One region of the Pseudoduganella rhizocola genome, then DNA from elsewhere that is predicted to be linked to it. Evidence: predicted binding sites of a transcription regulator. Region 1 holds the regulator's gene; the other holds the start of a gene.
The links. Region 1 encodes FliA, which starts transcription of late flagellar genes. Its sites were predicted from a motif close to CTAAAGTTTNNNNNNNNNNNGCCGNTA; they were not measured.
Positions count from the first base shown of each region.

Region 1 (15,696 bases):
CCGACAGCGTGCGCCTGTCCCCACAGGGGCAGGCGATGGCGGCCAGCGGTACGGCCGGCGCAGGTGCGGTCTTCGACACCAAAAAGGTCGAACGCATCAAGCTGGCGATCGCGGATGGCCAATTCCAGGTCAACTCGGAGAAAGTGGCGGACGGCCTGCTGGAAACAGTCAAGGACCTGCTGCACTCCCGCAAACGATAGGTAAAGCATGCAAACCGCTTCCCCCATGAACAGCCTGGCTTCCGAGCAGGCGCTGATTACGGCACTGGTCGACGTACTGGAGCAGGAGCAGCAGCATCTGGTGGCAGCGGACATTGACAGCCTGAGCGAGGTAACGCCGCGCAAGACGGCCCTGGTCAATGAAATGAGTTTGCTGGCTGCGCAGCGCCACCGCCTGCTGAAGGCGGCCGGCTACGATGCGGAAGAAGCCGGCATGGAAGCCTGGCTGGCCGCCTGCGGCAGCGCCGAGGACAGCGCGCAGTGGGAAGCGCTGCTGGCGCAGACGCGCGAAGCCAAGGAACTGAACCGCCTGAACGGCATGCTGATCAACCGCCAGCTGGGCAATACGCAAGGCGCGCTGCAGGCGCTGCGTCCCGCGGCGGCGCCCGTCTACGGCCCCAGCGGCCACACCAGCGGCCCCGGCCCGCGCCGCGGCTTCATCGCCGGATAAAAAATTTGGAAAAATTGGGGACAGACCCGGATTATACGAATCGTATAATCCGGGTCTGTCCCCAATTTTCTAGCGGGTTGGAATTTCGGTGACGACGTCGGGAATTTTCGACAGGATGGTGATCGCCACGCGCCTGTTGCGCGCGCGGTTTTCCGGCGTGTCGTTCGGCGCCACGGGATTGTTGGCCGCATGGCCTACCGCCGTCAGCCGCTGCGGCGCCACGCCGGCATCGATGAACAGGCGCACCACGGTCGCCGCCCGCACCGCCGACAGCTCCCAGTTCGACGCAAAGGCGGTGCGCACCGGCTGGTTGTCCGTATGCCCTTCCACCTGCACCGCATGCGGATCATCCTTCAGCAAACCCGCCACCGCCTGCAGCGCCTCGCGCGATTCGCCGGTGAGCCGCGCATCGGCCGGATCGAACAGCACGCTGGCATTGATCTCCACGCTCACGCCGCGGCTGTCCTGGGTGACGCGCACCTTGCCCTCCTTGACCAGCGGCGCCATGGTGGACAGCAGGTCCTGCGCCAGCTTGGTCAGCTGCGCCTTCTCGCGCTTCATGGCCTCGTTGCGGCGCTTCAGCGCCGGGTTGGGAATCGGAATGTTCTGCACTTCGGTATTCGGCGGCCGCGCGGCGCCCTGGCCGCCGAAGGCATCGCCCAGCGCGTCGGAAAACACGCGGTACTTGCCTACATTGACGGAAGAAATCGAATACATCACCACGAAGAAGGCGAACAGCAGCGTGATGAAGTCGGCATAGGAAATCAGCCAGCGTTCATGGTTCTCCGGCTCGTCGTCGAACTTCCTGCGCGCGCGCCGATAGGTGGCCATCTCAGTGGTGCTCCCGCAGCAGCGTGGCGATGCGTTCGTCCATCACGCGCGACAGGTCGCCGGTGGAGATATCGTGGAACACGGCGGCCGCAATATCCATCTGGTGCACCTGCTGGGTGACGATATTCTTGAGCTTGTTGGCGATCGGGTAGAACAGCAGGTTGGCCAGGCCCACGCCGTAGATCGTGGACACGAAAGCCACCGCAATGCCCGGCCCCAGCTTGCTCGGGTCGGACAGGTTCTCCATCACGTGGATCAGGCCCAGCACCGCGCCCAGGATGCCGATGGTGGGCGAGTAGCCGGCGGCCGATTCCCACATGCGCACGGCCTGGCGCTCCGAGGTTTCGAAGGCGGTGATTTCGGTATCGAGCAGCTGGCGCATCTTGTCCGGCTGGATGCCGTCCACGATCATGCGCAGGCCCTTGGCCGTGAAGTAGTCCTTGCTGTCGTGCATATGGCGCTCCAGCGCCAGCGGGCCTTCGCGCCGCACGGTCTGGTTCCAGGCCGCGATGTCGCGCGCCAGCGCGGCGCGGGTGTCGGCCGGCGGACGGAAGATCCAGGCCAGCATGCGCACGCCGCGGCGCAGGGTCGCGGGCCGGGTCTGCAGCATGACGGCGCCGAAGGTGCCCACCACCACGATGGCGAAGGCGGCCGGCTGGACCAGGGAATCGAGCTTGCCGCCTTCCAGCGCCTGGCCCACCAGCAGGCCGGCCAGCGCGATGGCCAGCCCGATTAAGCTGGCCCAGTCCACGCCTGCTCCCTTAACGATGCACGCAAACGGGCCACCGCCTGCGTGTGCAGCTGCGATACCCGCGATTCGGAAACGCCCATGACGGCGCCGATTTCCTTGAGGTTCAGTTCTTCTTCGTAGTACAGGCCCATCAGCATTTTCTCGCGCGGCGGCAAGGCGTCGATGGCGTCGATCACGGCCTGGCGGAAGTCGGTGTCCAGCAGCGCGCGCAGCGGGTCGGCCTCGTCGTCCTGCGCATAGCGGTCGAGGAAGCTGTCGTTGCCGTCATCGGTATGGAAATCTTCGTAGTACACCAGCTGGTGGCCGCCGCCTTCGGACAGCATTTCCTGGTAGTCGGACAGCGAGAGCTTGAGCGACTTGGCCACTTCCGATTCGCTGGGCGGACGGCCCAGGCGCTGCTGCAGCTGGGCCATGGCGTTCTCGATCTTGCGCATGTCCTGGCGCATGGAACGCGGCATCCAGTCGCTGCTGCGCAGCTCGTCGAGCATGGCGCCGCGGATGCGCATCACCGCATAGGTTTCAAACTGGGCGCCGTGGGTTTCTTCATAGCGGTTGATGGCGTCGAGCAGGCCGATCATCCCCGCTTGTACCAGGTCATCCACTTCCACACTGGGCGGCAGCTTGGCCTTCATGTGGTGGGCCAGGCGCTTGACCAACGGCATATGCTCCGTCAGCAAGGAATCCTTGTCCACTTTCCCTTTGACCGTGTACATAAAGTTCTAGTTTTTCTCAGGCGCTAAAATGGTTGCCACTCCCTGCAAAATGTGACGGCGAGCCGGCCAGCGCCAGGCGCCCGGCCAGTTGGCGGAAGGCTACCGAAGCGCCGGCCAGCGGGAAAGCATCGACTACGGCGCGGCCCAGGCGCGCGGCGCGGTGCAGATACTCGTCGGCCGGCACGGAACCCATGGAAACCAGGTTCACGGCCAGGTAGCGGCTTGCCGCTTGCGCCATATTATCGTAAACCACACGGGCTTCGGCCTCCGATGCCCCGGTAACAACAATTCCGAACGGACGGCGGCCCAGTTCCTGGCTCAGCCGCTTGATCATCATATAAGCATTCTTGATGGAAGTGGCGCTGTTCGACACCTGCACCACGATGTCCGAGCTGGCCATCACCGGCACCGGGAAGGCTTCGCCATCGAACTCGCCGTCCACGATCACGATTCCGGCCTGGCTGGCCAGCGCATCGAAGGCCTTGGCCAGGCGGCGGCACTCTTCCTGGCCGTGGCGCAGTTCGCCGCGCGTCATGGACACCACATTGAAGCCCTGCGGCACTTCATACATCACTTCGTTCAGCGCGCACTGCTGGCGCGCCACGTTCAGCAGGCTGGCGCCATTGTCCGCGCCGAGGCGGGACGCGACGCCGTGCGCGCTGGCACAGGCATCCACCAGCACCACGTCGTTGCCGGCCCGGGCCAGCGTGGCGCCCAGGTTCACCAGCATGGAACCCTTGTCGTCCTGCGGGGTGGCGGAGAGGAAGGTGACGATGCGTGGCCGTGGGCCGGCCAGCATCCGGCGCAGGCCTTCGGCCTGGTCGAAATTAAAATTAGCCAAGGTGAACCTCGCGCAGCATGGCGTCGTTGCCTGCGGCTGCCATCAGCAGCGGCAGTTCGGAATCGGCGTATTGGGTGGCGGCGGCGCCCTGCTTCAGGCTGAAGGCGCGCTCGATCAGCTCGGCCGGCTTGGCCAGGTGCAGGTCTTCCGGCACGCGCTGGCCGTTGGACACATAGTACAGCTGCAGCTTCTGGCGGATCACCACGTCCAGCACGTTGCCGATGGAGGCGGCTTCGTCCAGCTTGGTCATGATGCAGCCGGCCAGGCCGCTGCCCTGGTAGGCGCGCACCACTTCGTTCAGGGTTTCCTGGGTGGCGGTGGCGTTCAGGCACAGGATGCGCTGCACGTCGGCATCCGCGCCCTGCAGCATGGCCACCTGCTCCGTCACCATCTGGTCGCGCTGGGACACGCCGACGGTGTCGATCAGCACGGTGTGCTTGTTCTTCAGTTCCTTCAGGGCGATGCGCAGGTCGGCTTCGTCCTTCACCGAGTGCACCATCACGCCCAGGATCTTGCCGTAGATGCGCAGCTGTTCGTGGGCGCCGATACGGTAGGCGTCAGTGGTGATCAGGGCCAGCTTTTCCGGACCGTGGCGCATCACGCAGCGCGCGGCCAGCTTGGCGGTGCTGGTGGTCTTGCCGACGCCGGTGGGGCCGACCAGGGCGAATACGCCGCCCTGCTCCAGCAGCGCATCTTCGTTGCCGAGGGCGCTCAGGTTGCGGGTCAGCACGGTGCGGATCCAGTCGCGGCTTTCGGCGGCGCTGCGGCCCTGCGGCATCTTGTCCAGCAGGTAGCGCGACAGGGTGGCGGAGAAGCCGGCGGCCAGCATTTCGCGCAGCGCGGCGGTCTTGTTCGGTTCGCGCTGCTGGGTGGAACCCCAGGACAGCTCGGCCAGCTGGCTTTCCATCATGCCGCGCATGGCGCGCAGCTCGCTCATCATGGTGCTCATTTCGGCAGCGGCATTGACCTTGGCGGCGTTCACGGCTTCCGTCACCATGGCCGAGATGCGGTCCATGTCCATTGCGGGCGGCACCGGGGTGGCCACGCGCGGCGCGGCGGGACGGGCCGGGGCCACGGCGCGGGCCGGCGCGGCCGGGGCCGGACGCGGCAGCGGGGCCAGTTGCGGGATATTCAGCGGCGCATTCAGGCGCGCGGCCATCGCTTCGTCATAGGCCTGGGTGATGCTGGCGCGGGTGGCGGACGCCGCCACCGGGGTGTCGTCCAGGTCCAGCTGCGGCTGCGGTGCGGCCATGGGCGAGTCGGCGGCCGGGCTGGCCAGCGACGCAGCATCGTCATTGGCCAGCGCGAGGATTTCCACCACGCCATCCATTGGACGGTTCGACAAGATCACCGCATCCGGGCCGAGGGCTTCGCGCACTTTGCGCAGCGCCTCACGCGACGTGGGCGCGGTAAATTTTTTGACGTTCATTGCTGCTGCTCCTGTTCTGGACGCGGTTTCACTCTGATGGTGAAATTATTGACGATGCACAGGAGAAATCATCTAAGGAACAGGCCGGTAAACCCCCTGCTTTTCCCCATTGGCCCTTTCGCCGCCCCAAATGGCCGAGCCCGTGTCCACCTTGGGGTCAGACCCCAGGGTGGACACGGGCTCGGCTGTTGCGGCGGCTTAGGCCGGGTTGCCGACCAGCGCGGTGACGCGGATGGTCTTGGTCTCCGGGATTTCGTTATGCGACAGTACCTTGAGCTGCGGCAGCGCGCGGCGCAGGAAGCGCGACAGCAAGGCGCGCAGCGGCCCCGGCACCAGCAGCACCGGCGTGACGCCCAGCGCTTCCTGCTGCGCGGCGGCCTGCTGGGCCTGCTGCGCGATGCTGTCCGCCAGGCCCGGCTCGATGCCCTCGCCGCCGCTGGTCTGCAGCGCCTGCATCAGCAGGCGTTCCAGGCGGTTGTCCAGCGTCATCACCGACAGCTCGCCGCTGCCGGGGAACAGCTGCTGCACGATGGCCCGGCCCAGCGCCACGCGCACCAGCGCCGTCAGCTCGTTCGGGTCCTGCGTGTGTGCCGTATGCTCGGCCAGCGACTCGATGATGGAGCGCATGTCGCGGATATGCACGCCTTCCGACAGCAGGTTCTGCAGCACCTTTTGCAGTGCCGACAGGGAAATCATCTTCGGCACCAGGTCTTCCACCAGCTTCGGCGATTCCTTGCCCAGGTGGTCCAGCAGGGCCTGCACTTCGCCCCGGCCCAGCAGCTCGGACGCGTGGGTGGTGATCAGGTGGTTCAGGTGGGTGGCCACCACGGTCCCCGCGTCCACCACCGTATAGCCCATGCCCTGCGCCTGGTCGCGCATGCCGGCGTCGATCCACACGGCCGGCAGGCCGAAGGCGGGATCGGTGGTCGCCAGGCCCGGCAGTGTGCCGCTGGCCATACCCGGATTGATGGCCAGGAACTGGCCGTTGAAGGCCTCGCCTGCGCCCACTTCCACGCCTTTCAGCGTGATGCGGTAGGCCGACGGTTTGAGTTCCAGGTTGTCGCGGATATGCACCGGCGGCGCCAGGAAGCCCACTTCCTGCGCGAATTTCTTGCGGATGCCCTTGATGCGCTTGAGCAGTTCACCGCTCTGCGTTTTGTCGACCAGCGGAATCAGGCGGTAGCCCACTTCCAGGCCCAGGGTATCGACGGCCATCACGTCCTGCCAGGTGGCCTCTTCCGACTCCGCCGGCGCCGCGGCGCCGCCGGCGGCGGCCGCGGCAGCCGCCTGGCCTTGCGGCGAAGCCGCCAGTTCTTCCTTCTCCTTGATACGCTTGGACATCAGGTAGCCGATACCGGCCATGCCGCCGCCCAGCAGCAGGAAGACCAGGTTCGGCATGCCCGGAATCAGGCCCATGCCGCCGATGATGCCGGCCGTGATGTACATGACCTGCGGCTTCTCGAACAGCTGGCCGATCACCTGGGTGCCGATGTCCGAATCGGAAGCCACGCGCGACACCACGATACCGGCCGCAATCGAAATCACCAGCGATGGGATCTGCGCCACCAGGCCGTCACCGATGGCCAGCAGCGTGTAGTTCTTGATCGCTTCCGCGAACGGCATATCGTGCTGGATCAGGCCCACCAGCAGGCCGCCCACGATATTGATGACGGTAACGAGAATGCCCGCCACCGCGTCGCCGCGCACGTATTTGGAGGCGCCGTCCATGGCGCCGTAGAACTCGGCTTCCTGCGACACCTCGTTGCGGCGCTTGCGCGCATCCGCTTCGCCGATCAGGCCGGCATTCAGGTCGGCGTCGATCGCCATCTGCTTGCCCGGCATCGCGTCCAGGGCGAAGCGTGCGCCCACCTCGGCGATACGGCCCGCGCCCTTGGTCACGACCACGAAGTTGATAATGGTGAGGATGATGAAGACCACGATACCGACCGTGTAGTTACCGCCGATCAGGAAGTGGCCGAAGGCCTCGATCACCTTGCCGGCGGCATCCGGGCCGGTGTGGCCCTCGGTCAGCACCACGCGGGTGGAGGCCACGTTCAGCGCCAGGCGCAGCATGGTGGACAGCAGCAGCACGGTAGGGAAAGCCATGAAGTCCAGCGGCTTCACGGTGTACAGGCTGGTGAGCAGCACCACGATGGACAGCGCGATGTTGAAGCTGAAGAACAGGTCCAGCACGAAGGCCGGCAGCGGCAGGATCATCATCGCCAGCAGCATGATGATGAGGACAGGCGCCGCCAGGCTGCGGCCCGCCGCTCCACTCATATTTGGCATCCATGCCGGCATTTTCAGGCTGTTCATGATTCAGCTTCCCTTGAGTCTTTTGTTATCAGTGTTTCGGCTGTTGCGAAGCCGGATTGTTCGGGTCCATATCGGCCGGCACGTCGAGCCTGGTCGGACGGTCCGGATAGTGGCCGCCCGGACGGTAGGCGCGCAGCTGGTAGACATAGGCCAGCACCTCGGCCACGGCCGCGTACAGGCGCGACGGAATCTCGTCGCCGATCTCGGTGTGCTTGTGCAGTGCACGGGCCAGGGCCGGCGCTTCCAGGATGGCCACCTTGTGTTCTTTCGCCAGTTCGCGGATCTTGGCCGCCACTTCGTCGGTACCCTTGGCCACCACTTTCGGTGCGCCGCGCGAGCCTTCCGCATATTTCAGCGCCACCGCGTAGTGGGTCGGGTTCGTCACCACCACGTCGGCGGTCGGCACGTCGGCCATCATGCGGCGCTTCGCCATCTCGCGCTGCATCTGGCGGATCTTGCCCTTGATCTGGGGATTGCCGTCCGATTCCTTGGATTCCTGGATCAGCTCCTGGCGCGTCATCTTCAGCTTGTTCGCGTAATGCCACATCTGGTACGGCGCATCGATGGCGGCGATAAAGCCCAGCGAACCCACCAGGAACAGGAAGCTCATGGCCATCATGTCCAGCAAATGCGCAAAAGCCTCGCGCGGAGGTTCATTGGCGAGGCCGAAAATGGCGTTCTTGTAGCGCAGGAAAACCATATAGGCGACCGCCGCCACCACTACCGTCTTGGCGATAGCCTTGATCAGTTCGACCAGGGAATTCTTGGAAAACAGGTTGCTGATGCCGTTGATCGGGTTCAGCTTGCCGAAATTGGGGGTAATGGCCTTGGAGCTGAACAGCCAGCCGCCCACCAGCAGCGGCGAAGCCAGCGCCACCACCATCACCGCCACGCCCAGCGGCAGGCAGGCGATCAGCACCTGCACCAGGTCCATCAGGATGCGGTGGATCAGCACATCGGGCTGGAACACCTGCTCGCGGGTGAGCGAGAGGCCGGACACGACGGTGGCGCTCAGCTGGCGCACCAGGCCGGAACCGGTCATCCACAGGCCGGCGCCCGCAGCCATCAGCACGGTAAACGTCGCAACTTCCCGGCTTCGGGGAACGTCGCCTTCCTCACGCGCCTGCTCGAGGCGCCTCGGTGACGCGGCTTCTGTCTTTTCTGCGTCGCTGTCGTCGGCCATCTGCCACTCCTGTTGATGTAGCAGACATTGTCAGGCCAGCCGGTCCCACGGCATCCCGCGAGAAGAAGGAGCTTTCCTTAGCTATTCAAGATTTCCACTCAGTAATTCTCACCAATTGTAATAGTTCAGTTATTAAAAAAATACTTGTCAATACGCATATTTAACTTTCAGTTTTGAAATTAATGACTCATAGGCGACACGATTACAAAAAAACGAAAACTTAACACCTTGCCGACGTTGCCTGTTAGCTGGGTGGCATGCTACAGTTCAGTCTGTTGCCTAAAGAAAAACAATGAATTATTTAATCGCTGAGCTTTAAATAAACAGCGTAGCCAAAACTCACAAAATGTCACAAATTAGTAGTTCGACCGTAATACTCCGGCCGGGCATGTATATACTGCGCCACCCCGGCAACGGGCTGGCCCCTATCGGTATTGGCCGCGCGCCAGGTAGCCCCGTGCACGATGGCAAGCTGGAACAGCTGGCCACGCCCGGCACCCATGGCGCCGTGCTGCGCTCCGCAGCCGACTGCATCGTCGTATCCGTTACCGGCGGCTCAGTGGAGCTGCTGGTGAGCGCCTACGTGGCCAAGGCCGGCGACCCTATTCCTGCGCTGCGCCTGGACCAGATTGCCCTCGGCACCGCCCTGCCGGCACCGGCCGCAACGGCGGCTGCGCCGGCAGCGGCAGCGATGCCTGCGCCAACGCCCGCTCCCACGGCAGCACCGGCCGCGGCCCGCGTACCGATCAAGATCGGCCCGCACGGCATCTCCATCATCGGCCATGTGGAAGTGAGCGGCGACCTGGTTGCGGCAGAAGGCAGCACGCTGGGCGACCCGGCCACCAGCCGCCGCGTCGAAGGCTTCCAGGTCATGTGGCCTGACAAGCCCGAAGGCGTGGACCTGGCCTATAGCATCAGCGTGGAAAACGCCGGCAAATCGCCGATCGTGCAGACCGGCAAATTCGTCGGCACGCGCGGCAAGGCGCGCCGCATTACCGAAGTGACCTTTTCCCTGGTCGGCCCGAATGCGGGCAAATACCAGCTGGAAGGCATGGCGCACTTCTCCGGCGGCTACGACATGCCCGTCATCACCGGCATGACGCTGGCAGGACCGAGCGGCCTGGAACACCTGACGGCGCTGCGCCTGCGCGCGCTGCCGGCCACCGGCGCCGTGCCCACCGCCTGGGATCCATCGCCGCGCACCACCGTTTTCAAAGCCCCCGGCAAAGCCCCCGCGAAAGCGAAGGGCAAGACGCGGGGCAAGAAGTAGCAGGGCAAGAAAGCTGCACCTGTGTAAGGCGCCGGGGCGCGGCTCATTGCGGCTCCGGCTTTTTGAAACTAGAAAGGGGTAATAATGTACGATTCCGACACCTCAACAGTCACGTCCGCCCTGCGCTCCACGTCGACTGCGGTATTCACCGAAAAAACCATCGCCAATATCCTGGCGCTGACGTCGACCGTTGGCGATCCGGCCATCAAGATCGACAACAATCCGACGATCGCAACCGACGGCAAAGTGACCTTCGCTGCCGACACTGAACTCGGCTTCGTGAACGTCGCCGCGAGCGACACCGCACTGACCATCACCGGCAACACCAGCACCATCATCCTGGGCGGCAGCGGTTCGGCCAATCTGGTGGTCGGCAACCCGAACGACACCGTGGTGAGCGGCATTGCTGTAGGCGAGCCTAACCCAAGCGCACCGCAAGGCGCAGGCAGCACCGGCGTGCAGCGCGTGATCGTAACCACCGCACAAGCGGACAAGATCACCATCGTTGACGCGAAAAACACCCACGTGACCGCCAATAACGGCGACACCATCGTTGCCGGCCATGGCTACGACACCGTGGTTGCAGCCCAGGGTGACAGCACCGTTGAAGGCGGCGGCCACACCATCGTTCAGCTGACCGGTGCCGACACCGACTACACCGTGACCGTGGAAGACGGCCATGCCGTGATTTCGCACGCCACCAACGGCCAGGACATCGACGTGACCAAGGTGCAGTACGTCCAGCTGGACAACTACAAGGCACTGGTGTTCGCGGCGAACGAGAAAGAGGCAGCTGTTGCCCACCTGTACGAAGCACTGCTGGGCCGCGATGCGGACTTCGGCGGTCTGGAATACTGGTTCAACCTGGCGAACCACGGCACCTCGCTGACCGCGATTGCCGACGGCTTCCTGAAAGCAGCGGAATACACCGACGACAGCATCAGCAACGCTGACTTCGTGGCCAACCTGTACACCCACGCACTGGGCCGCGCCGGCGACACCGACGGTGCAGCATTCTGGGTGAACAGCCTCGAACACGGCGCAACCCGTGCTCAGGTTGCAGCAGCATTTGCTGAAGCAGCGGCTAACCACGCAGAAAACGGCGAAGCAACGATCGTGGGCACCAACATCACCATCGTAGACGGCATCGTTTAAAGGTTCTACATGCAGCATCTGAAAGGGGGCCCTGCCCCCTTTTTTCTATCTTTGTGTTCGCCCCGCAAGCGGGACGACGCAATTCTTGCGCGCGCACTTGAAGCCTATCAGGCCGGCCATTACGCCGACGCCCTGATCGGGGCCGAGTATGTGTGCCGCCGCTATCCCCTGAAAAGTATTCCGGCCATTTTGCGGGCCCATATCCTGCAGACGGCCAAACCCGAACTCGCGTCGCGCGCCTGGCAAGCCGCCTGGCAGGCCGACGCCGAAAACCCCATGCTGCAGGACCAGCTGCTGCAGCACTGGCTGCGCGACGGCGCGCAGGCCGAAGCTGCATCGCTCGGCCCCGCCTTCCTGCCCGCGCGCTGCATGGCCAACCAGCACGCCGGCCTGCTGCCCCTGCTGCGCGACGCGGGCGTGACGCTGACCGGCGCCTGCTGGAAGCAGGACGAGGCCATCGAAGGCATGGTCTTCAGCTTTACCGGCGCAGCGCAGGTGCAGCTGCTGCTGTCCGACGAAACCCGGCAGTGGCAATACACGGTGCCGGCCAACGGCCAGCGCTTCCGCCTGCCCTGCCCCTACCCGCAAGGCGTGTGGTCGCTCGCGCTGGCGCAGGACGGCGCCGCGCCGCAACTGCTGCCCGGTTCGCCGCTCGCCTTCTACCCGCTGCCTGCGCTGGTAGCGCCGGCGGAGCACGGGGCGCCGCAGGGCAAGCGCCCCGCCGTATCCATCGTGATTCCGGTCTACCGCGATATCGCTTTGGTACAGGCCTGCATCGGCAGCGTGCTGGCCAGCCTGCCGCGCAACCGCACGCCGGCGAAGATTGTGGTGGTGGACGATGCCAGCCCGGAACCGGCGCTGTCCGCCTGGCTGGACACCTTGGCCGCCGGCCGCAAGATCACGCTGCTGCGCAACCCGCGCAACCTCGGCTTCATCGAAGCCGTGAACCGCGGCCTGCGCCAGCACCCGCAGCACGACGTGCTGCTGCTGAATGCCGACACCCTGGTGCACGGCGACTGGATCGACCGCCTCGGCAAGTCGCTGTACAGCGCGCCGGACATCGCCTCCGTTTCGCCCTGGTCGAACAACGGCGAGATCACCAGCTTCCCCACCATCGCCCAGGCCGCCCCCGCGCCGGACGCCGCCCAGCTGGCCCGGATCGACCAGGCCGCCGCCGCGCTGCGCGCCCAGGGCCAGACCGACGATGTGGAACTGCCCTCCTGCTGCGGCTTCGCCATGCTGATCCGCCGCCGCGTGCTGGACCAGGTCGGCATGCTGGACGGCGCCGGCATGGTGCGCGGCTACAACGAAGAAGTGGACTGGTGCATGCGCGCCCGCGCCGCCGGCTGGCGCCACCTGGCCGCCGTGGGCGTGTTCATCGGCCACGCCGGCACCGTGTCCTTCGGCGCCGAGAAAACCCTGCGCGTGGCGCAGAACCGCACGGTCATCAATACGCGCTATCCAGGCTATCAGAAAGAATACGCCCGATTCAAGCGCGAAGATCCATTGCGCAGTGCACGGCAAGCGCTGTCCGCGTTGCTTGCGCCAGCTCGCAATGCCGGGATGTCTGCCCTAGAGGTCCTTGCAGAAGACGGGCCGGTGACAAGCGCGCTGGTCTCCGCAACGGCGCGCATCGCAGTCTGGAACCATAGGACAGATTCACGCTACGCAGGAAAGATCCTGCAGCTGGCGCGCGCCATAGCCAGCCAGCCACAGTTGCGCCTTCGTATGCTGGTAATTGGCGATGTGAGCGAAATGCTCTGGCATACTGGCGTGGTGGACGGGGTATCCGCTGTGCGCCCTGATGCAAAAGTGCTGCTCGACGACCGGCAGCTTCTCGAACTGACCGGTAATGCCGTGGTGCTGAGCGAGGAGCCTGGGAACACCCCCGCCACAGCCCCCATGGTTATGCTTTCCGACGAGTTCGATGCGACTACGTGGCTTGCAGACTGGGTAACAAGCAATCCAACTGGCCTGGCAGCGTGAGCATCACCCGTATCTGAACGATGAACAGCAAAACCTCTCCACCCGAAGTAAATCGCTGGCACGGCGCTCTTGAAGGTATCCATGACAAATTTGCGTTTGGCTGGGCGCTCGACACGCATCAGGCAAACGCACGCGTTGTCGTTGAACTATGCCTGAATGGCGAACCACTGCGCTCTGTAATCGCGGATATGGCGCGCAGCGATCTGAACGAGATTTTTTCCGCCCTTGGTGCGAATACGGATAGCTGCCACGGCTTTATTGCCGACCTCGGCGACCTCGAATTGCCGGAAGGAGCAGTACTCACCGCGCGCGTAGCAAATACGGAAGCCGCGCTGGCCGGCCATCTCGTTGGGGGCACATCGGTAACACCTTCCGCAGCAGCGACCAGCACCGTTTTCAGCGACGGCGGCCTGCGGCTGCATGGCTGGGCGGTCGATGTGGGCACGCCCAACCGTACCTTAACCGTACGCGCATTGATCGGCCACGAGCTGGTGGCGGAGTGCCAGGCGAATATCATGGCCCCGTTCGCACGTGCTTACGTGGAAGGCCCCCATGGCTTCGATCTCGCGCTGCCCGCCAGCCTGGCCGACGGCGAAGTACACCGTATCCGCGTCACCGACGGGGATGGCCATGAGCTGAACGGCAGTCCCCTGACAATTTGCTGCAGCTTGAGCGGGCTCCGCAAGCTGCTCCCCGGTCCGCCCGACAGCCTGGCGCACCGTATTGCCGAAGTCTACGAGCGCTATGTGCCACGCAGTCTTGGCCTGCAGGACTATGCCGCATGGTCGCGTGAATTCGATACTGCGCCGGAAGTGCCTGCCCCTGCGCTCAGTACTGCCGTCATCATCACCGGTCCAGGCGACACGGCAATTACGCGGACCAGCCTGGGTGGTGCGCCGGACGCCATCAAAGTCTTCGACGGCGCCCCATTCCCGGCACTGCTGGCGGCCGCCGTGGCGGCCGGCACCGACCTTATCGCCTGCGTGCGCGCCGGCGATACGCTGGCGCCGCACGCCCTGGCCTATGTTCACGAAGCGTTTGCATCCGGCGAAACACAGATCACCTATACGGACAGCGAGTTTGCCGGAGTTCCCTGGTTCAAGCCCGCCTGGAACCCCGACTACGCCTTGTCCAGTGATTATCCGCTGGAGCTGATGGTCGTGCGCTCAAGCGCCGCCTCAGATGCCAGTGCGGCTACAGCTGCCGCCTTCGCTTGGCAGATGCTTGCCGCGCACTGGCTGGAACAAACTGCGATCGTCCATATTCCCCGTGTGCTCTACCAATACCGTTCGCCTCTCACGGCAGAAGAGCGCGCCATACGCGATGCGGCGGCAGCTGCAGCACTGGCTTCTGTAGAGCCGGGCAGCACGCTGCTTCCTGTGCGTTCCGCGCACGCCGCTGCGCAAGGCTGCGAAGCCGCCCGTCGCGTGCAGGTGGTAGCTGACGATACGGCAAAGAAGCTGGCGGTCACCCTGATCATCCCGACCCGGGATCACGCAGCGCTGCTGGAACGCTGCATCAGCACCATTCGCCAGTACACGAACTGGCCGCGGCTTGAACTCATCGTGGTCGATAACGGCTCGGTGGAACAAGCGACCCTGGAGTATTTCGCCGCCCTGTTGGCCGAGGGGGTACGCGTGCTGCCAATGCCCGGTCCATTCAATTACGCGGACCTCAACAACCGCGCCGTCGCGGCGGCGAGCGGCGAAATTATCGGCCTGATTAACAACGACATCGAAGCCCTGCACGAGGGCTGGCTCGACGAGATCGTCGCGCAACTGATGCGCCCCAACGTGGGTGCGGTGGGCGCAAAACTCCTGTGGCCAAACGGCATGGTGCAGCATGGCGGCATCCTGCTAGGTGTGGGTAATGTGGCGGGCCATTTTGGCAACCGCCTGGCCGACGCCGACTGGGGCGACCACGGCCGCAACCAGCTGGTGCAGCAGGTCAGTGGCGTGACCGCCGCCTGCCTGTTCCTGCGCAAGAGCGACTTCGAAGCCGTGGGCGGCATGGATGCCGCCGCCTTCCCGGTCGCCTTCAACGACGTCGACCTGTGCCTCAAAATTCGCGCCATGGGCAAAGCCATCGTCTGGACGCCGCAGGCGAAACTGCTGCACGCCGAATCGGCCAGCCGCGGCCATGAAGACACGCCGCAAAAGCGGGCCCGCTCCCAGCGTGAGATTGAACAGCTGCGCCAGCGCTGGGGCGGCGTGCTGCTGCGCGACCCGGCCTACCATCCGAGCCTGAATCTGGATCCTAACAGCCACGCGTTCGGCGGGCTCGCCATGCCCCCACGTTCCCGGGCTCCCCGCACCGGCCTACTTGTCACCAAAGAAAACAAGCAATGAGCACCATGCCCCTTCCGTTACGCCGCCTGCTGCACGTCGGCTGTGGCACCAAGAACATCAGGAACCTGCCCGCGTATTTCCACCACGGCTGGCAAGAGCTACGTTACGACATTGACGCCAAGGTCAACCCGGACCTGACCGGCAGCATTACCGACCTGGGCGCGGTGCAGGATGGCAGCGTGACCGCAATTTGGTCATCACACA
Region 1 is NZ_JBJQIK030000001.1:640,613-656,308, reverse strand. It holds gene flgM (flagellar biosynthesis anti-sigma factor FlgM) at 1-200, shown strand, start outside; gene ACJRPG_RS03025 (flagellar protein FlgN) at 208-669, shown strand; gene motD (flagellar motor protein MotD) at 739-1,500, opposite strand; gene ACJRPG_RS03015 (flagellar motor protein) at 1,502-2,251, opposite strand; gene ACJRPG_RS03010 (RNA polymerase sigma factor FliA) at 2,233-2,964, opposite strand; gene ACJRPG_RS03005 (MinD/ParA family ATP-binding protein) at 2,981-3,805, opposite strand; gene flhF (flagellar biosynthesis GTPase FlhF) at 3,798-5,234, opposite strand; gene flhA (flagellar biosynthesis protein FlhA) at 5,433-7,550, opposite strand; gene flhB (flagellar biosynthesis protein FlhB) at 7,579-8,733, opposite strand; gene ACJRPG_RS02985 (hypothetical protein) at 9,122-10,003, shown strand; gene ACJRPG_RS02980 (DUF4214 domain-containing protein) at 10,088-11,158, shown strand; gene ACJRPG_RS02975 (glycosyltransferase family 2 protein) at 11,210-13,144, shown strand; gene ACJRPG_RS02970 (glycosyltransferase family 2 protein) at 13,333-15,492, shown strand; gene ACJRPG_RS02965 (class I SAM-dependent methyltransferase) at 15,498-15,696, shown strand, end outside.

Region 2 (15,696 bases), on a different contig from region 1:
ACTGGAAGCGAAGTTCTCGGCCCTGCTGGGCAAGGAGGACACGGTCTTCCTGCCCACCGGCACGCTGGCCAACCACATTGCCGTGCGCCTGCTGTGCGGCGAAGCGCGCCACGCGCTGGTGCAGCAGGAAAGCCATCTCTACCGCGACGAATCGAATGCTGTTACCAACCTGAGCGGCATCAACCTGGTGCCGCTGGCGCCGGGCCGCGCCGCGCCCACGCTGGCCGAAACGGCCGCCGCCATCGAGCGCGCCGAGAGTGGCCCATACCCGATCAAGGTCGGCGCCATTGCGCTGGAAAGCCCGGTGCGCCGCGCCCAGGGCGCCACGCTGGCGCCGCCGCTGGTGGCCGCGATCGCGCAGCTGGCGCGTGCCAAAGGCATTCCCATGCACCTGGACGGCGCCCGCCTGCTGCTGATGTCGGGCATGCCCGGCTTCACGGTGCAGGGCTACTGCGCGCCTTTCGACACGGTCTATGTGTCGCTGTACAAATACCTGAACGCGCCTTTCGGCGGCGTGCTGTCCGGCAGCAAGCCCATGATGGCGAAGGCGCGGGCATTGCGCCACCAGTTCGGCGCCAGCATCTACAACGGCTGGGAAGCGGCATTGCCGGCCCTGGCCGCGCTGGATGGCGTGGAGCAGCGCTGGGCCGCCGTGCGCGCCGCGGGCGACCAGCTGCTGGCGGCGCTGGAGGCCACGCCCGGCTTCCGCGTGCAGCGGGTGGAGCAGGGCAGCAATATCGCCGTGCTGGAAATTGCGCCGGAACGCCTGGCGGGACTGGAAGCGCGCTTGGCGCAGGCGCAGGTCCGCCTGCGCGCGCCGAAGGACGGCAAGGTTGAACTCTGGTTCAATGAAACGCTGCTGCGCCGCGATACCGCAAGCCTGCGGGCGGCGTTCGCCGGCTAGCCGGCGCGGGCCTGGCCGGAAGGCTCGAAGAACAGCTCATCCGGCGGCAGCGGCTGCGACATCAGCACCGCCACTTCGGCCATCGCCTTGAAGATGGCCGGCGACAGCAGGTTGACCTGGCTGCGGGTGGGCTGGTTGTCGATGGCGTTCACCGGCGACAGTTCGCGCATCAGGCGCGCGCGCACGATCTGCACGCCGCAGCGGCTGACCATCGAGGCGATTTTCGGCAGCATGTCGCGCACATGCTGCATGGCGGCGCCCTGGGCCGCGCCGATCTCGAGCGCCACGCCGTTTTCGGCGGGCTCCATCTGGATCACGATCTTGCCGAATTCCGGCAGGTTCAGTTCCAGCCGCAGCGCGATGCGCGGGCGGCGGCGCTGGCGGTTCGGGCCATCTTCCTGGCCCGGATCGCGCGCCACCACGCGCAGCACCAGCTTCTCGGCGCCCCAGGCGTAGACGGCGAAGCGCCAGGCATCCACCTCCTGCGTCAGCTGCGGCGCCGGGCGGCCGCCGTCGCGCAGCATGACGGCGTGGGCCGGGTCGGCCATCAGCAGGCTGGCCGGCACCTGGCGGCCGCTGGCCTGGCGCTGCAGCGCGGCGCGCTGTTCGCTGTAGGTGCGCACCATGACCATCCAGGACGCGGCCATGATGCTGGTGTCGGGCGGATGCCAGACCAGCTGGCGCGTCAGGAAAATCTGGTTGGCGGCCATGGAGCCGGCCGGCTCCTCGCCGGACAGCAGGCGCGCGGCCAGGCCGGCCGCGGCGGCCGTGGCCGCCTGCTGGCCCTTGGTGGCGCCGTCGACGGCATCGAGCAGGGCGCCGACCGAGGCCGGCAGCCCGGAATGCAGGGCGAATTCGGGAGTGCTGTCATGTGGCTGGGCGACCGATGGGATCGGCTGCGCGTGGCCCGGCTGTTCGCGGGCGACACGTTCCGGAATGGTCAGCGCCGAATTTAACGGCGGAACACGGTCAATTGCCATATAGCCACTATATCATGCGTCCAAACGAAAAAAGCCAACCGGGCGTCCGGTTGGCTCCTTGTCCGGAACCGCCAGGCACTGGGGGCGCCTGGGGTTCGTCTGCGCTTATTATTGCAGCAGGGACAGAACCAGCGAGGACTGGCTGTTCGACTGTTTCAGCATTGCGGTACCAGCTTGCAGCAGCATCTGGTTCGAGGTCATCGCTGCGGATTCCGAAGCGAAGTCCACGTCCATGATACGGCCGGTTGCGTTCTTGGTGTTGGTCGAAACGTTGGCCAGGTTGGTGGCAACGTGGTCCAGACGGTTAGCAGCAGCACCCAGTGCGGAACGCACTTTACCGACGGAGTCGATAGCGGTGTTGATCACGTCGATGATGGTGGAAGCCGCGCCCTGGGTGGTCACTTCAGCGCCGGTTGCAGCGGCGGTGTAGTTCGAGGTCACAGCGGTCAGGTCGGTTGCGGTCAGCTGGGTCATGTCGGCCGACAGGTCGATCGTCATTTTTTCAGCCGAGCTTGCACCGATCTGGAAGTCCATCGAAGCAGCAACGGTACCGCCTTCCAGCAGGATCTGGCCGCCGAAGGTGGTGTTTTTCATGATGTTGGCCAGTTCCAGGCCCAGTGCATCGTATTCAGCTTGCAGAGCAACGCGGTCGTCGTCGGTCGAGGAAGCGTCGGCGGACTGGGTTGCCAGATCCTTCATACGCACCAGCATGTTGTTCACTTCGTCGAAGGAACCTTCAGCGGTTTGCAGCAGGGAGATCGAGTTCTGGGTGTTACGCGCTGCGGTAGCCATACCGCTGGTCTGCGCTTTCAGACGGGTTGCAATCTGCAGGCCGGCAGCGTCGTCCATTGCCGAATTGACGCGGTAGCCGGTGGACAGGCGCGTCATCGACATCGACAGATTCTGTTGGGTCTTGGAGATCGCGTTTTGTGCGGACAGTGCCGCTGCATTAGTGTGAAGGCTCAGCATGAGAAACTCCTGTTGGGGTGGGTTCAAGTCCAGAGCAGCAGTCGCTCTGCGCTCTCAGAAGTACAAGACGACCGTTTACGAGCATACATTAAATTCCACGCGGAAATTTTTGAAATTTTTTTTGCACATAAAAAAACAGCGCAGGCCGGGGCGCTGCGCTGTTGTTATATTGTTACTGCTTACATGTTCGGATAGTTCGGCCCGCCGCCGCCTTCCGGCGTGACCCACACAATATTCTGGGTCGGATCCTTGATATCGCAAGTCTTGCAATGCACACAATTCTGGGCATTGATCTGCAGCCGGTCCTGGCCTTCGTCCGTGCGCACGAACTCGTAGACGCCGGCCGGGCAGTAGCGCTGCTCCGGGCCCGCGTATTTTGCCAGGTTGACATCCACCGGCACCGCCGGGTTCTTCAGGGTCAGGTGGATCGGCTGGTCTTCGGCGTGGTTGGTATTCGAAATGAAGACCGAGGACAGCTTGTCGAAAGTCAGCTTGCCGTCCGGTTTCGGATAGGCGATCGGCGCGTAGTTGGCGGCCGGCTTCAGGCATTCATGGTCGGCATGGCTGTGGTGCAGAGTCCATGGCGCCTTGCCGCGGAACAGGATCTGGTCGATGCCGGTCAGCAGCGAACCCATATACAGGCCCTTGCTCAGGTACTGCTTCACATTGCGCGCCACATGCAGTTCCTCGTGCAGCCAGGACTGCTCGAAAGCGGCGGGGTAGGCGGCCAGTTCGTCGTGCTGGCGGCCGGCGCCCAGCGCGTCGAACAGGGCCTCGGCGGCCAGCATGCCGGACTTGATGGCCGCGTGGCTGCCCTTGATGCGGCTCATGTTCAGGAAGCCGGCATCGCAGCCGACCAGGGCCCCGCCCGGGAACACCAGTTTCGGCAGCGACTGCAGGCCGCCGGCCGTGATCGCCCGCGCGCCATAGGAAATACGCTTGCCGCCTTCGAAGAAGTGGCGGATTTCCGGGTGCGTCTTATAGCGCTGGAATTCCTCGTAAGGCGACAGGTAGGGATTTTCGTAATTCAGGCCGACGATGAAGCCCACCACCACCTGGTTGTTCTCCAGGTGATAGAGGAAGGAGCCGCCGTAGGTATCGCTGGCCAGCGGCCAGCCCGCGGTGTGGATCACGAGGCCGGGCTTGTGCTTGGCCGGATCGATTTCCCACAGCTCCTTGATGCCGATGCCGTAGGCCTGCGGGTCCTTGCCCTTGTTCAGGTCGAATTTGGCCATCAGCTGCTTGCCGAGGTGGCCGCGTGCGCCTTCGGCGAACAGCGTGTATTTGCCGTGCAGCTCCATGCCGAGCTGGAAATCCGGGCCCGGCTCGCCGTCCCGCTTCACGCCCATATTGCCGGTGGCCACGCCCTTGACCGAGCCATCATCGTTGTACAGGATCTCGGCGGCAGGGAAGCCGGGGAAGATTTCCACGCCCAGCGCCTCGGCCTGCTGGCCCAGCCAGCGCACCACATTACCCAGCGACACTACGTAATTGCCGTGATTCTGGAAGCACTGCGGCAGCATGAAGTTCGGGGTCTTGAGCGCCTTGCCCTCGGTCAGGAACAGCATGCGGTCTTCCGTGACCGGCGTATTCAGCGGGGCGCCTTTTTCCTTCCAGTCCGGAATCAGTTCGGTCAGGGCGCGCGGATCCATCACGGCGCCGGACAGGATATGGGCGCCCAGTTCGCCGCCTTTCTCCAGCACGACGACGGACACGTCCTGGCCCTTCTCCTGGGCCAGCTGCTTGATGCGGATCGCCGCCGACAGGCCGGCAGGGCCGCCGCCGACGATGACCACGTCATATTCCATCGCTTCGCGTGGGCCGTATTGTTCGATGAGGTTTGTCATGTTTTTTATAGGAATATTGAAAAAGCAAATTAGCACGAGTGTGCTTCTTTTTTCGCATGAACGCAATGTCGGCGCCATTGTATTAGATGTTCCCGTCTAATACTGGCATTTTGTGTAATGATGTGGGTGCAGAACACAGAGGAGGAATGCCGTGGGCATCGAAGTGAATTTTGAAGGCAAGATCGCGTTGATTACCGGTGCGTCGAGCGGGCTGGGCGCGCGGTTTGCCAAGGTGCTGGCGGGCGCCGGCGCCCAGGTGGTGCTGGCCTCGCGCCGCACCGAGCGGCTGAAGGAGTTGAGGGCGGAGATCGAGGCCGACGGCGGCGCGGCCCACGTGGTGGCGCTGGACGTGACGGACTACGCCAGCATCAAGTCGGCGATCGCCCATGCCGAAACGGAGGCGGGGCCGATCGACATCCTGGTCAACAACTCCGGCGTATCGACCACGCAAAGGCTGCTGGACGTCAGTCCGGAAGACTACAACTTCGTGATGGACACCAACCTGCGCGGCGCCTTCTTCGTGGCGCAGGAAGCGGCCAAGCGCATGATTGCGCGCGCCAAGGGCGACCCGAAAAAGCAGCACCGCATCATCAATATCGCCTCGGTGGCGGGGCAGCGCGTGCTGCCGCAGATCGGCGTGTATTGCATGAGCAAGGCCGGCGTGATCCACATGACGAAGGCGATGGCGGTGGAGTGGGGCAAGTACAACATCAATACGAATGCCATCTGTCCCGGCTACATCCTGACCGAGATCAACGAGGACTACTTCGCCAGCGAGCAGGGCCAGCGCCTGGCCGAAATGCTGCCGCGCAAGCGCCCCGGCAAACCGGAAGATCTCGACGGCCTGCTGTTGCTGCTGGCCGGCGACGAAGCCCACTTCATCAACGGCGCCATCATCTCCGCCGACGACGGCATGACCGCCCAATAGCCACTGAGCAACATGACACCATGGGGTCAGGCACCGCCTGTCATGCTGACACAGGTGCCTCGGCGGCCCCGCCTGACCCCACGGTGTCATGGTTTGGCGGTAACGCCCATCAGTTTGTGGACCAGCTCGGAAGAGGTGGAGGCGCCGAATTTGCGCATCAGCTTGGCGCGGTGCATCTCGACCGTGCGCGGGCTGAGGCCGGTTTCGCGCGCGATCAGCTTGCTGGTCTTGCCTTCGACGAGGAAGGCCGCGATCTCGCGCTCGCGCGGCGTCAGTTCGGCCGAGACCGGGCGTTTTTCGCTCACATCTTCGAAGGTCCACACGCCCGCGCCCAGCGGCTGCTGCGGGTCCAGCGCGCGCCCCGTCACGTGGCACCAGAACAGCTCGCCGTTCTTGCGCCGCATGATGCGCTCGTCCGAATAGCGCCCCCTGGCGTTCATGATGGGAATGATGCGGTCGCCGGTGCGCAGGAATTCGTCCACCGTGGGATACAGCACCTGGAACGATTGCCCGTCCAGCTCCCCATGCCCGTAGCCGAACATGGACGTCAGCGCGTCGTTGGAGGACTGGATAATGCGGTTGAGCGAGATGCACATGCCGACCGGGGCATACTTGAAAATGGTCTCGTAGTCGATCTCGTAAGGCGCGTTCATCAGTTTCCGTTTCGGTTTGTGCGGTAGTTCTACGGTATTGTGCTTTTGACTCGCGTATTCTATTCTGAGTCGCGATCTGTACTACAGAGCAAGCTTATCAAAAAAATAGAGGGGGCACCCATGAATAAGATCTACCCTGATGCCAAGGCCGCACTGGCCGGCATCATCCAGGACGGACAGACCATCGCTGTTGGCGGTTTCGGCCTGTGCGGCATTCCCGAGGCGCTGATTGCAGCCCTGCGCGACACTGGCGCGAAAGAGCTGACGGCCATCTCCAACAACGCGGGCGTGGACGGTTTCGGCCTCGGCCAGCTGCTGGAAACGCGCCAGATCAAGAAGATGATCGCATCCTACGTGGGCGAGAACAAGGAGTTCGCGCGCCAGTTCCTGGCCGGCGAGCTGGAACTGGAATTCACGCCGCAGGGCACGCTGGCCGAGAAGCTGCGCGCCGGCGGCGCGGGCATCCCGGCCTTCTTCACCAAGACCGGCGTGGGCACCGTGGTCGCGGAAGGCAAGGAGATCCGCGAATTCGACGGCGAGCAGTACGTGATGGAGCGCAGCCTGGTGGCCGATGTAGCCCTGGTCAAGGCCTGGAAGGCCGACAAGGCCGGCAACCTGGTCTACCGCAAGACCGCGCGCAACTTCAACCCGAACGTGGCGGCCTCCGGCAAGATCACCGTGGTGGAAGTGGAGCAGCTGGTGGAAATCGGCGAGATCGATCCGGATGAAGTGCATACGCCGGGCATCTTCGTGCACCGCATCGTGCTCAACGCAACGCCGGAAAAACGCATCGAACAGCGCACCGTGCGTTCGAACTGAGGAGACACAATCATGGCATGGACTCGTGATGAAATGGCCGCGCGCGCAGCGAAAGAACTGCAGGACGGCTTCTATGTAAACCTGGGCATCGGCCTGCCTACGCTGGTGGCCAACTATGTTCCTTCCGATATCGAAGTGTTCCTGCAGTCCGAAAACGGCCTGCTGGGCATCGGTCCTTTCCCGACCGACGATGAAGTGGATGCAGACCTGATCAACGCCGGCAAGCAGACCGTGACGGCGCTGCCGGGCGCCGCCTACTTCAGCTCCGCCGATTCCTTCGGCATGATCCGCGGCGGCAAGATCAACCTCGCCATCCTGGGCGCGATGCAGGTCTCCGAAAAGGGCGACCTGGCGAACTGGATGATCCCCGGGAAGATGGTGAAGGGCATGGGCGGCGCAATGGACCTGGTGGCCGGCGTGAAGAAGGTGGTGGTGCTGATGGAGCACGTGGCCACCGCCAAGGACGGCAGCACCTCGCACAAGCTGCTGAAGAAATGCGACCTGCCGCTGACCGGCGTGGGCGTGGTGGACCTGATCATCACCGACCTCGGTGTGATGGAAGTGACTGACAAAGGCCTGAAAGTCACCGAGCTGGCGCCGGGTGTAACGAAGGAGCAGATCGCCGCCGCTACCGGCGTCGAGCTGGATTTCAGCGCACTGTAAACTTCGCCGCACCATAAAAAAAGGCACGCTTCGGGCGTGCCTTTTTGCTTTGCGCCGCAGCCTTACTTGGCCGGCGCATGCTCCACGATTTCCGGCGCGCTGCCGGTAGCCGCTTCCACCGGCGAGGGATGCGCCAGCTCGCGCTGCATCGTTGCCGTATCCAGCTCGCCTTCCCACTTCGACACCACGATCGCTGCAACGCCATTACCCACGAAGTTGGTCAGCGCACGGCATTCGCTCATGAAGCGGTCGATGCCGAGAATGAGCGCCATGCCCGCCACCGGAATGGTCGGCACCACGGCCAGCGTTGCAGCCAGCGTGATAAAGCCGGCGCCGGTAATGCCGGAAGCGCCTTTCGACGTCAGCATGGCCACGCCCAGGATGGTGAGTTCCTGCGTCAGCGTGAGGTCGGTATTGGTCGCCTGCGCCACGAACAGCGCCGCCATCGTCATGTAGATATTGGTGCCGTCCAGGTTGAAGGAGTAGCCCGTCGGTACCACCAGGCCGACCACCGACTTCGGCGCGCCCAGCTTTTCCAGCTTGCGCATCAGCGAAGGCAGGGCGCTTTCGGAGGACGAGGTGCCCAGCACGATCAGCAGTTCTTCCTTGATATACAGGATGAAGCGGCCGATCGAGAAGCCCGTCGCCTTCGCGATGGTGCCCAGCACGATGAACACGAACAGGAAGCAGGTCAGGTAGAAAGAGCCCATCAGCTTGGCCAGCGGCAGCAGCGAAGCGATGCCGTATTTGCCGATGGTGAAGGCCATCGCGCCGAACGCGCCGATCGGGGCCAGCTTCATGATGATGTTGACCATGCCGAAGATGGCCTGGGCCGCATCGTCGATCAGGTTCGTGATCGGCTTGCCGCGCTCACCCAGCAGCGACAGCGCAAAGCCGAACAGCACGGAGATCAGCAGCACCTGCAGGATATCGCCCTTGGCGAAAGCATCGACCACGGTATTCGGGATGATGTTCATCACGAAGTCCACGGTGGACTGGTGCTTGGCCTTCTCGGTGTATTGCGCGATGGCCTTGGTGTCCAGCGTGGCGGGATCGGCGTTGAAACCGGCGCCCGGCTGCACGATATTGGCCACGAACAGGCCGATCACCAGCGCGAAGGTGGACACCACCTCGAAGTAGAGCAGGGCCTTGCCGCCCACGCGGCCGATTTTCTTCACGTCCTGCATGCCGGCGATGCCCGACACCACGGTACAGAAGATCACCGGCGCGATGATCATTTTGATGAGTTTGATGAAGCCGTCGCCGAGCGGCTTCATGGCCACGGCGTCGGTCGGCAGGTAGATGCCGAGCAGGACGCCGAGCGCAATCGCGAACAGCACCTGCACGTACAGGATTTTGTAGAAGGGTTTTTTCATGATGCGGTCTCCACTTTTGATGACCGCATCATGCGCGGCGATGAGAGATATCGCCATTGTGAATATCCGCATTGTGGTTAACCGCAATGCGGAAAACCACTATGCGTTACTACTTATGCCATAAGGCTTATTGCGCCACCCAGCCGCCGTCCACATTCCACGCCACGCCGCGTACCTGTTTGGCCGCGTCGCTGCACAGGAAGACGGCCAGGCCGCCCAGTTCTTCCGGCGTCACGAAGTCGCCGGATGGCTGTTTGTCGGCCAGCAGCGCGTGCTTGGCCTGCTCATTGCTCAGCCCATCCTTTTCCGCGCGCGCGTCGACCTGCTTCTGCACCAGCGGCGTCAGCACGAAGCCGGGGCAGATGGCGTTCACGGTGACGCCGGTGGTCGCCGTTTCCAGCGCGCTCACCTTGGTCAGGCCCACGATGCCATGCTTGGCCGCGACATAGGCCGACTTGCCCGCCGAGCCGACCAGGCCATGGGCGGAAGCGATATTGATGATGCGGCCCCAGTTTTTCTTCTTCATGCCCGGCAGCGCGAGGCGGGAGGTGTGGAAGGCGGAGGTCAGGTTGATGGCGATGATCGCGTCCCATTTCTCGACCGGGAACTCGTCCACGTTCGCCACGTGCTGGATGCCGGCATTATTGATGAGCACATCGGTGCCGCCGAATTTCTCGTCGATGAACTTCATCATTGCTTCGATTTCAGCCGGCTTGCTCATGTCCGCGCCGTGATAGGCGGTCTGGATGCCGAATTCCTTTGCCACATCGGCCTGCAGCTGTTCGATTTCCTTTGCATCGCCGAAGCCGTTGAAAACGATATTGGCGCCCTCGGCCGCGAGGCAGCGCGCAATGCCCAGGCCGATGCCGGAAGTCGACCCCGTTACCAGCGCGGTTTTGCCTCGTAAGTTAGTGCTCGTCATCTCATCCTCTGTGGTAAAAGTAAGCTTGTTAGGATTCTAAATCCAATGCACGTTAAAATGTAGCCCGAAAAGCAAATGGCAGAGGGACCAGGCGATGGCCGAAGCGAAAATAAAATCCGTTCAATGCCTGTCGATGGCAGGCCTGCACCACATGGCGTACAAGGAGTGGGGCGATGCTTCCAATCCGGACGTACTGGTGTGCGTGCATGGCGTGACCCGCGTTTCGGACGATTTCGATGCTCTCGCACAGTCATTGTGCAAGGATTACCGTATCGTTTGTCCCGATGTTGTGGGCCGCGGCCGTTCGGGCAAGCTGCACAACCCGGACCTGTACCGCATTCCGCAATACGTCAGCGATATGGTGACTTTGCTGGCGCGTGTGCTGGCCGATGGCGAAAAGCAGACCGTGTCCTGGTTCGGCACCTCGATGGGGGGGCTGATCGGCATGGGCCTGGCCTCGCTGCCGGACTCGCCGGTTGAACGCCTGATACTGAACGATATCGGTCCGTCGCTGGATGGCGTGGCATTGCGCCGCATCGGCGACTACCTGAGCCAGGAGCTGCGCTTCCCCAGTTTCGAGGCCGGCGCGCAGTGGGTGCGCGAAGTCTCTAAGCCCTTCGGCGAGCATACGGACGCCGAATGGCACAAGCTGGCCGCCGACGTTCTGCGCCAGGACAAGGACGGCCAATGGAGCCGCCATTATGATATGGGGTTGGCACATCCCTTCCGCAGCATCACCCCGGAATCCGCGGAACGCGACCAGGCCATGCTGTGGGCCGCATACGATGCGATCCGCTGCCCGACCCTGCTGGTGCGCGGCGAGCATTCAGACCTGCTCTCGCGCGAGACTGCACTGGCCATGACCCAGCGCGGGCCGAAAGCCAGGCTGGTCGAAATTCCGGGCGTCGGCCATGCGCCGACGTTCATGCACGATAACCAGATCGCCATTGCGCGCGATTTTTTGTTGAACCAGTAAAGAAGAGAAGAATATGGAAATCAAACGACTGCACGTGGGCAAACGCCTGTCCGAAGTGGCAATCCACAACAGCACCGTCTACCTGGCCGGCCAGATCGCTGAAAACACCAGCGTCGGCATCCAGGAACAGATGACGGAAGTGCTGGGCCATGTGGACCGCCTGCTGGCCGAAGCCGGCAGCGACAAGACTTGCATCCTGTCGACCCAGATCTATATCTCGGACATGGCCAATTTCGCCGGCATGAACGAAGTGTGGGACGCATGGGTTGCCAACGGCCACACGCCGCCGCGCGCGACGGTGGAAGCCAAGCTGGCCAATCCGGCCTGCCTCGTTGAAGTGGTTGTGGTGGCAGCACAGCGTTAAGGTTCGGTTTTTAGTTGTAAAGGTTTCGTATGGTTTCAACTGCAGCATTGAACAGCGCTACGTCGGAGCTGCTGGTACAAGGACTTTCAGCCGACGAGGCCCTGCGCATGCAGGGCGCGCTCGATGCAGCGCACGAAGCCTATGCAGGCAAGACCGCGAGCAGCGGCCAGCCTGCATTTGAATTTGCCATCGGTGTGGCCAGCACGCTGGCCTACCTGCGCACCGATGTGGAAACGCGCATTGCGGGCCTGATGTTCGAGCTCACCGTGCTCGAACCGGCGCAGGCGCCGTTCATCGAACAGCGCTTCGGCAAGGAAGTCGACGACCTGGTATGCGGCGTGCGCCAGCTGATCCGCCTGCGCGAACTCACCCAGTCCTCGGCCAATGCCGACACGCGCGGCAAGAACGCGGCGCAGCAGGCCGTCGCCCAGCTGGAAACCCTGCGCAAGATGCTGCTGGCCATGGCCTCGGACATGCGCGTGGTGCTGGTGCGCCTGGCGTCCTGCTGCACCACCTTGCGCTACTTCGCGGACACCAAGCTGTTCAACGAGATGACGCATGCCTACGGCCGCGAAACGCTGGACCTCTACGCGCCGCTGGCCAACCGCCTCGGTATCTGGCAGATCAAATGGGAGCTGGAAGACCTGTCCTTCCGCATGATCGAGCCGGAGAACTACAAGCGCATCGCCAAGATGCTGGAAGAGAAGCGCATGATGCGCGAGAGCTTCGTCACCTCGTCCATCGAGCGTCTGCAGTCCGAGCTGGCTTCCGCCGGCATTGCGGCCGAAGTGTTCGGGCGTCCGAAGCACATCTACAGCATCTGGAACAAGATGAAGGGCAAGGAGCTCGACTTCACCGAGCTGTATGACGTGCGCGCCTTCCGCGTCATCGTCAAGGACGTGAAGACCTGCTACACGGTGCTCGGCGTGGTCCACAACATCTGGACCCCGATCCCGAAAGAATTCGACGACTACATTTCGCGTCCCAAGCCGAACGGCTACCAGTCGCTGCACACGGTGGTGACGGCGGACGACGGCCGCCCGCTGGAAGTGCAGATCCGCACCCAGGAAATGCACAACTTCGCCGAATACGGCGTGGCTGCGCACTGGCGCTACAAGGAAGAGGGCGGCTCGGACTTCAAGGGCCAGAAATACGACGAGAAGATCGCCTGGCTGCGCCAGCTGCTGGCCTGGAAGACCGACGTGGCCGATGCCGTGGTGGACCAGGAAGACGTGCAGCGCGAATGGGTGGAAAAGCTCAAGTCCGCCTCGCTGGACGACCGCATCTTCGTGCTGACGCCGCAGGCCCGCGTGCTGGAACTGCCGGTCGGCGCCACCCCGATCGACTTCGCCTACCACCTGCACAGCGATGTCGGCCATCGCTGCCGCGGCGCGCGCGTGGACGGCGTGATGGTGCCCCTGAACACGCGCCTGAAGAGCGGCCAGACCTGCGAGATCATCACCGCCAAGGGCGCGCCCGGCACGGTAGGCCCGTCGCGCGACTGGCTGAGTGCCGAATACACGGTCAGCAACCGCACGCGCGCCAAGGTGCGCGCCTGGTTCAACGCCATCGACATGCAGGAAACGCTGGCGCACGGCCGCGCGCTGGTGGAAAAATCGCTGCAGCGAGAAGGCAAGACGGCCGTCAACCTTGAATCGCTGGCGCAGAAGCTGGGCTTCTCGAAAGTGGACGACCTGTTCTCCGCCGTGGGCAAGGACGAATTCAGCCTGCGCCACGTAGAGCAGGCGCTGCACGATCCGGTGGAAGTAGTGGAGCCGGAAGATGCAGTGGTGCTCAACAAGAGCCGCGCGTCGAGCACGGAACAGGGCGCCAAGTCGGGTGTGCTGGTGGTGGGCACCGACGGCCTGATGACGCAGCTCGCGCGCTGCTGCAAGCCCGCGCCGCCGGACCCGATTGTGGGTTTCGTCACGCGCGGCAAGGGCGTATCGATCCACCGCCTGAGCTGCAAGAATTTTGCCGAAATGCGCGCCAAGGCGCCGGAGCGGGTGATTGTGACGGAGTGGGGCAACACGCGTACCGACACGGTGTTCCCGGTCGACATGTTCGTGCTGGCGGGCGACCGCCAGGGCCTGCTGCGCGACATCTCCGAGGTCTTCTCGCGCGAGAAGATCAATGTGATCGGCGTGAACACGCAAAGCGCGAAAGGCCAGGCGCGCATGACCTTCACGGCGGAAATCGGCTCCACCAGCCAGTTGCAGAAGGCCCTGTCCGCCATCTCCGAAGTCAGCGGCGTCCTCGAAGCCCGCCGCGCCTAATAATTGGGGACAGACCCGGATTATTTAAATCCGGGTCTGTCCCCAATTTCTGAGCAATATTACTGCGGAGCACCTTGCCGGCCTGCGACCTCGGCCTGCAGCGTAATGTGATCGATGCCATGCTTATCGCGCAGCATCGTCCTGATGGCCTTCAGCGTGCGCGGCCAGGCCTGCAGGTCCGGCACTTCCACATGCCCGATCAATGCAGGCTCGCCCGGCGACATGTCCCACACGTGGAGATCATGGACCGACACCACACCCTCCACAGCTTCGAGATCCGCCCCCAGCTGCGCGTAATCGATATGCGAAGGCACCCCTTCCATCAGATGGTGGCTCGATTCGCGCAAAATGCCGATGGTGGACTTCAGGATCAGCAGCGACACCAGCACCGACAGCAGCGGGTCGATCTGCATCCACCCGGTGTACCAGATCACCGCACCCGCCACCAAAGCCGCCACGGACCCCAGCATATCGCCCAGCACATGAATAAACGCCGCGCGCGTATTCATGCTGTCGCGGTCCTTGGAGAGCACCCAGGCCACCAGCACGTTCACACCCAGCCCGATCGCCGCCACGATAAACACCATCTCGCCCTGCACCGCCTGCGGATGCGAAAAACGGTGCGCCGCCTCGAACACAATCCAGCCCACCACGAACAGCATGGCGATGCCGTTGATAAAGGCCGCCAGCGCCTCGGCGCGTCCGTAGCCGAAGGAATAGCGGGAGGAGGGCGGACGCTTCGCGATAAACTGGGCCAACAGCGCCAGGCCGAGTGACGCGGCATCCGTCACCATATGCCCCGCATCGGAAATCAGCGCCAGCGAATTCGAAAGAAAGCCTGCAACCACCTCAACGCCGGCGAAGCCGAGCGTCAGCCCCAGCGCCCAGGCCAGGATTTTCAGCGAGCGGTCGGCGCGGTAGTGCTGGTGCCGCGCATCGCCCTTCAGGTGCGCATGCAGGTGTGCTGCATCATTCATGGATAAGCCCCGCAAAAAATCACATACCCGTCCACCTTCCTGAACCAGGTCATCTTCAGCCGCACCTGGTCCGTGCCGAGATAAGGGCGCTTGTAGCGGATTGGTCCCGTTTCGCCGCGCTGTGCGCGCTGCAGCAGTTCGCGCATCACATAGCGGTCGTCGGCATCGCGCCAGTTGGCCACGTTTTGCCCGATCATATGCGGCAGGGCGCCATGCGCGCGCACCACGCCGCTCTGGTCGAGCACCACAATGTAGAGGTCGCGATAGGTAAAGGAGCCTTGTGGATTGCTGAATTCGGTCAGCGCCCGCGCCGGCCCGGCCGTGCGCATCATGGCCGCCGCCTTTTCCACCAGCTGCTGCGCTTCCTCCACCGTGCCGCGTTCCGCGGCCTGTACCCAGGCGGCGGACAGGCTGATAAACAGTGTAAGAAGGAATCTTTTCATGGGGCGCTCAATATAGCACGAGGGGCAACACCGCGTTCCCTCTGAAAAAGCCCTTGTTTTTATTTCCCGGCCTCTCTATAATGCTGGCCATCGGGCGGTTAGTTCAGCTGGTTAGAATACTTGGTCGACATCCAAGGGGTCGCAGATTCGAATTCTGCACCGCCCACCAGAACACACAGTAAGAGCGAGAAAGGCAAATCCGGTTATGACACCGCGAACTACCAGCTTGGTTAGTGAGTGACGCTAGTCGATCGGCTTTCTTTTGCTTGTCAATATTGAAGAAAAACGCGGCTAGTCCGCGTTTTTTTTCGTCCGCAGTTTTCAGCGCAGTATCCGCAGCACCCAATTGGAGATCATGATGGTTTCAGTCCGACTTCCCGATGGTTCCGTCCGTCAGTTCGACGCACCCCTCACCGTAGCGCAGGTTGCCACCAACATCAGCACCAGCCTTGGCAAGGCAGCACTGGCCGGCAAGGTCGACGGCAAAGTGGTCGATACGTCCTACCTGATCGACAAGGACGTGGACCTGGCCATCGTTACCGACAAGGATCCGGAAGGCCTGGACGTGATCCGTCACTCCACCGCCCACCTGCTGGCTT
Region 2 is NZ_JBJQIK030000009.1:62,566-78,261, forward strand. It holds gene ACJRPG_RS18910 (threonine aldolase family protein) at 1-904, shown strand, start outside; gene ACJRPG_RS18915 (hypothetical protein) at 901-1,884, opposite strand; gene ACJRPG_RS18920 (flagellin N-terminal helical domain-containing protein) at 1,993-2,853, opposite strand; gene ACJRPG_RS18925 (electron transfer flavoprotein-ubiquinone oxidoreductase) at 3,033-4,661, opposite strand; gene ACJRPG_RS18930 (SDR family oxidoreductase) at 4,852-5,628, shown strand; gene ACJRPG_RS18935 (LuxR C-terminal-related transcriptional regulator) at 5,715-6,281, opposite strand; gene ACJRPG_RS18940 (CoA transferase subunit A) at 6,402-7,100, shown strand; gene ACJRPG_RS18945 (CoA transferase subunit B) at 7,113-7,763, shown strand; gene ACJRPG_RS18950 (dicarboxylate/amino acid:cation symporter) at 7,826-9,139, opposite strand; gene ACJRPG_RS18955 (3-hydroxybutyrate dehydrogenase) at 9,267-10,061, opposite strand; gene ACJRPG_RS18960 (alpha/beta fold hydrolase) at 10,156-11,037, shown strand; gene ACJRPG_RS18965 (RidA family protein) at 11,051-11,401, shown strand; gene ACJRPG_RS18970 (RelA/SpoT family protein) at 11,431-13,677, shown strand; gene ACJRPG_RS18975 (cation diffusion facilitator family transporter) at 13,737-14,654, opposite strand; gene ACJRPG_RS18980 (cache domain-containing protein) at 14,651-15,097, opposite strand; tRNA gene ACJRPG_RS18985 (tRNA-Val) at 15,190-15,266, shown strand; gene thrS (threonine--tRNA ligase) at 15,456-15,696, shown strand, end outside.
Region 2: ACJRPG_RS18920 (flagellin N-terminal helical domain-containing protein) is a predicted target of FliA. The motif match lies at 2,919-2,945, and genes of this name have one in related genera.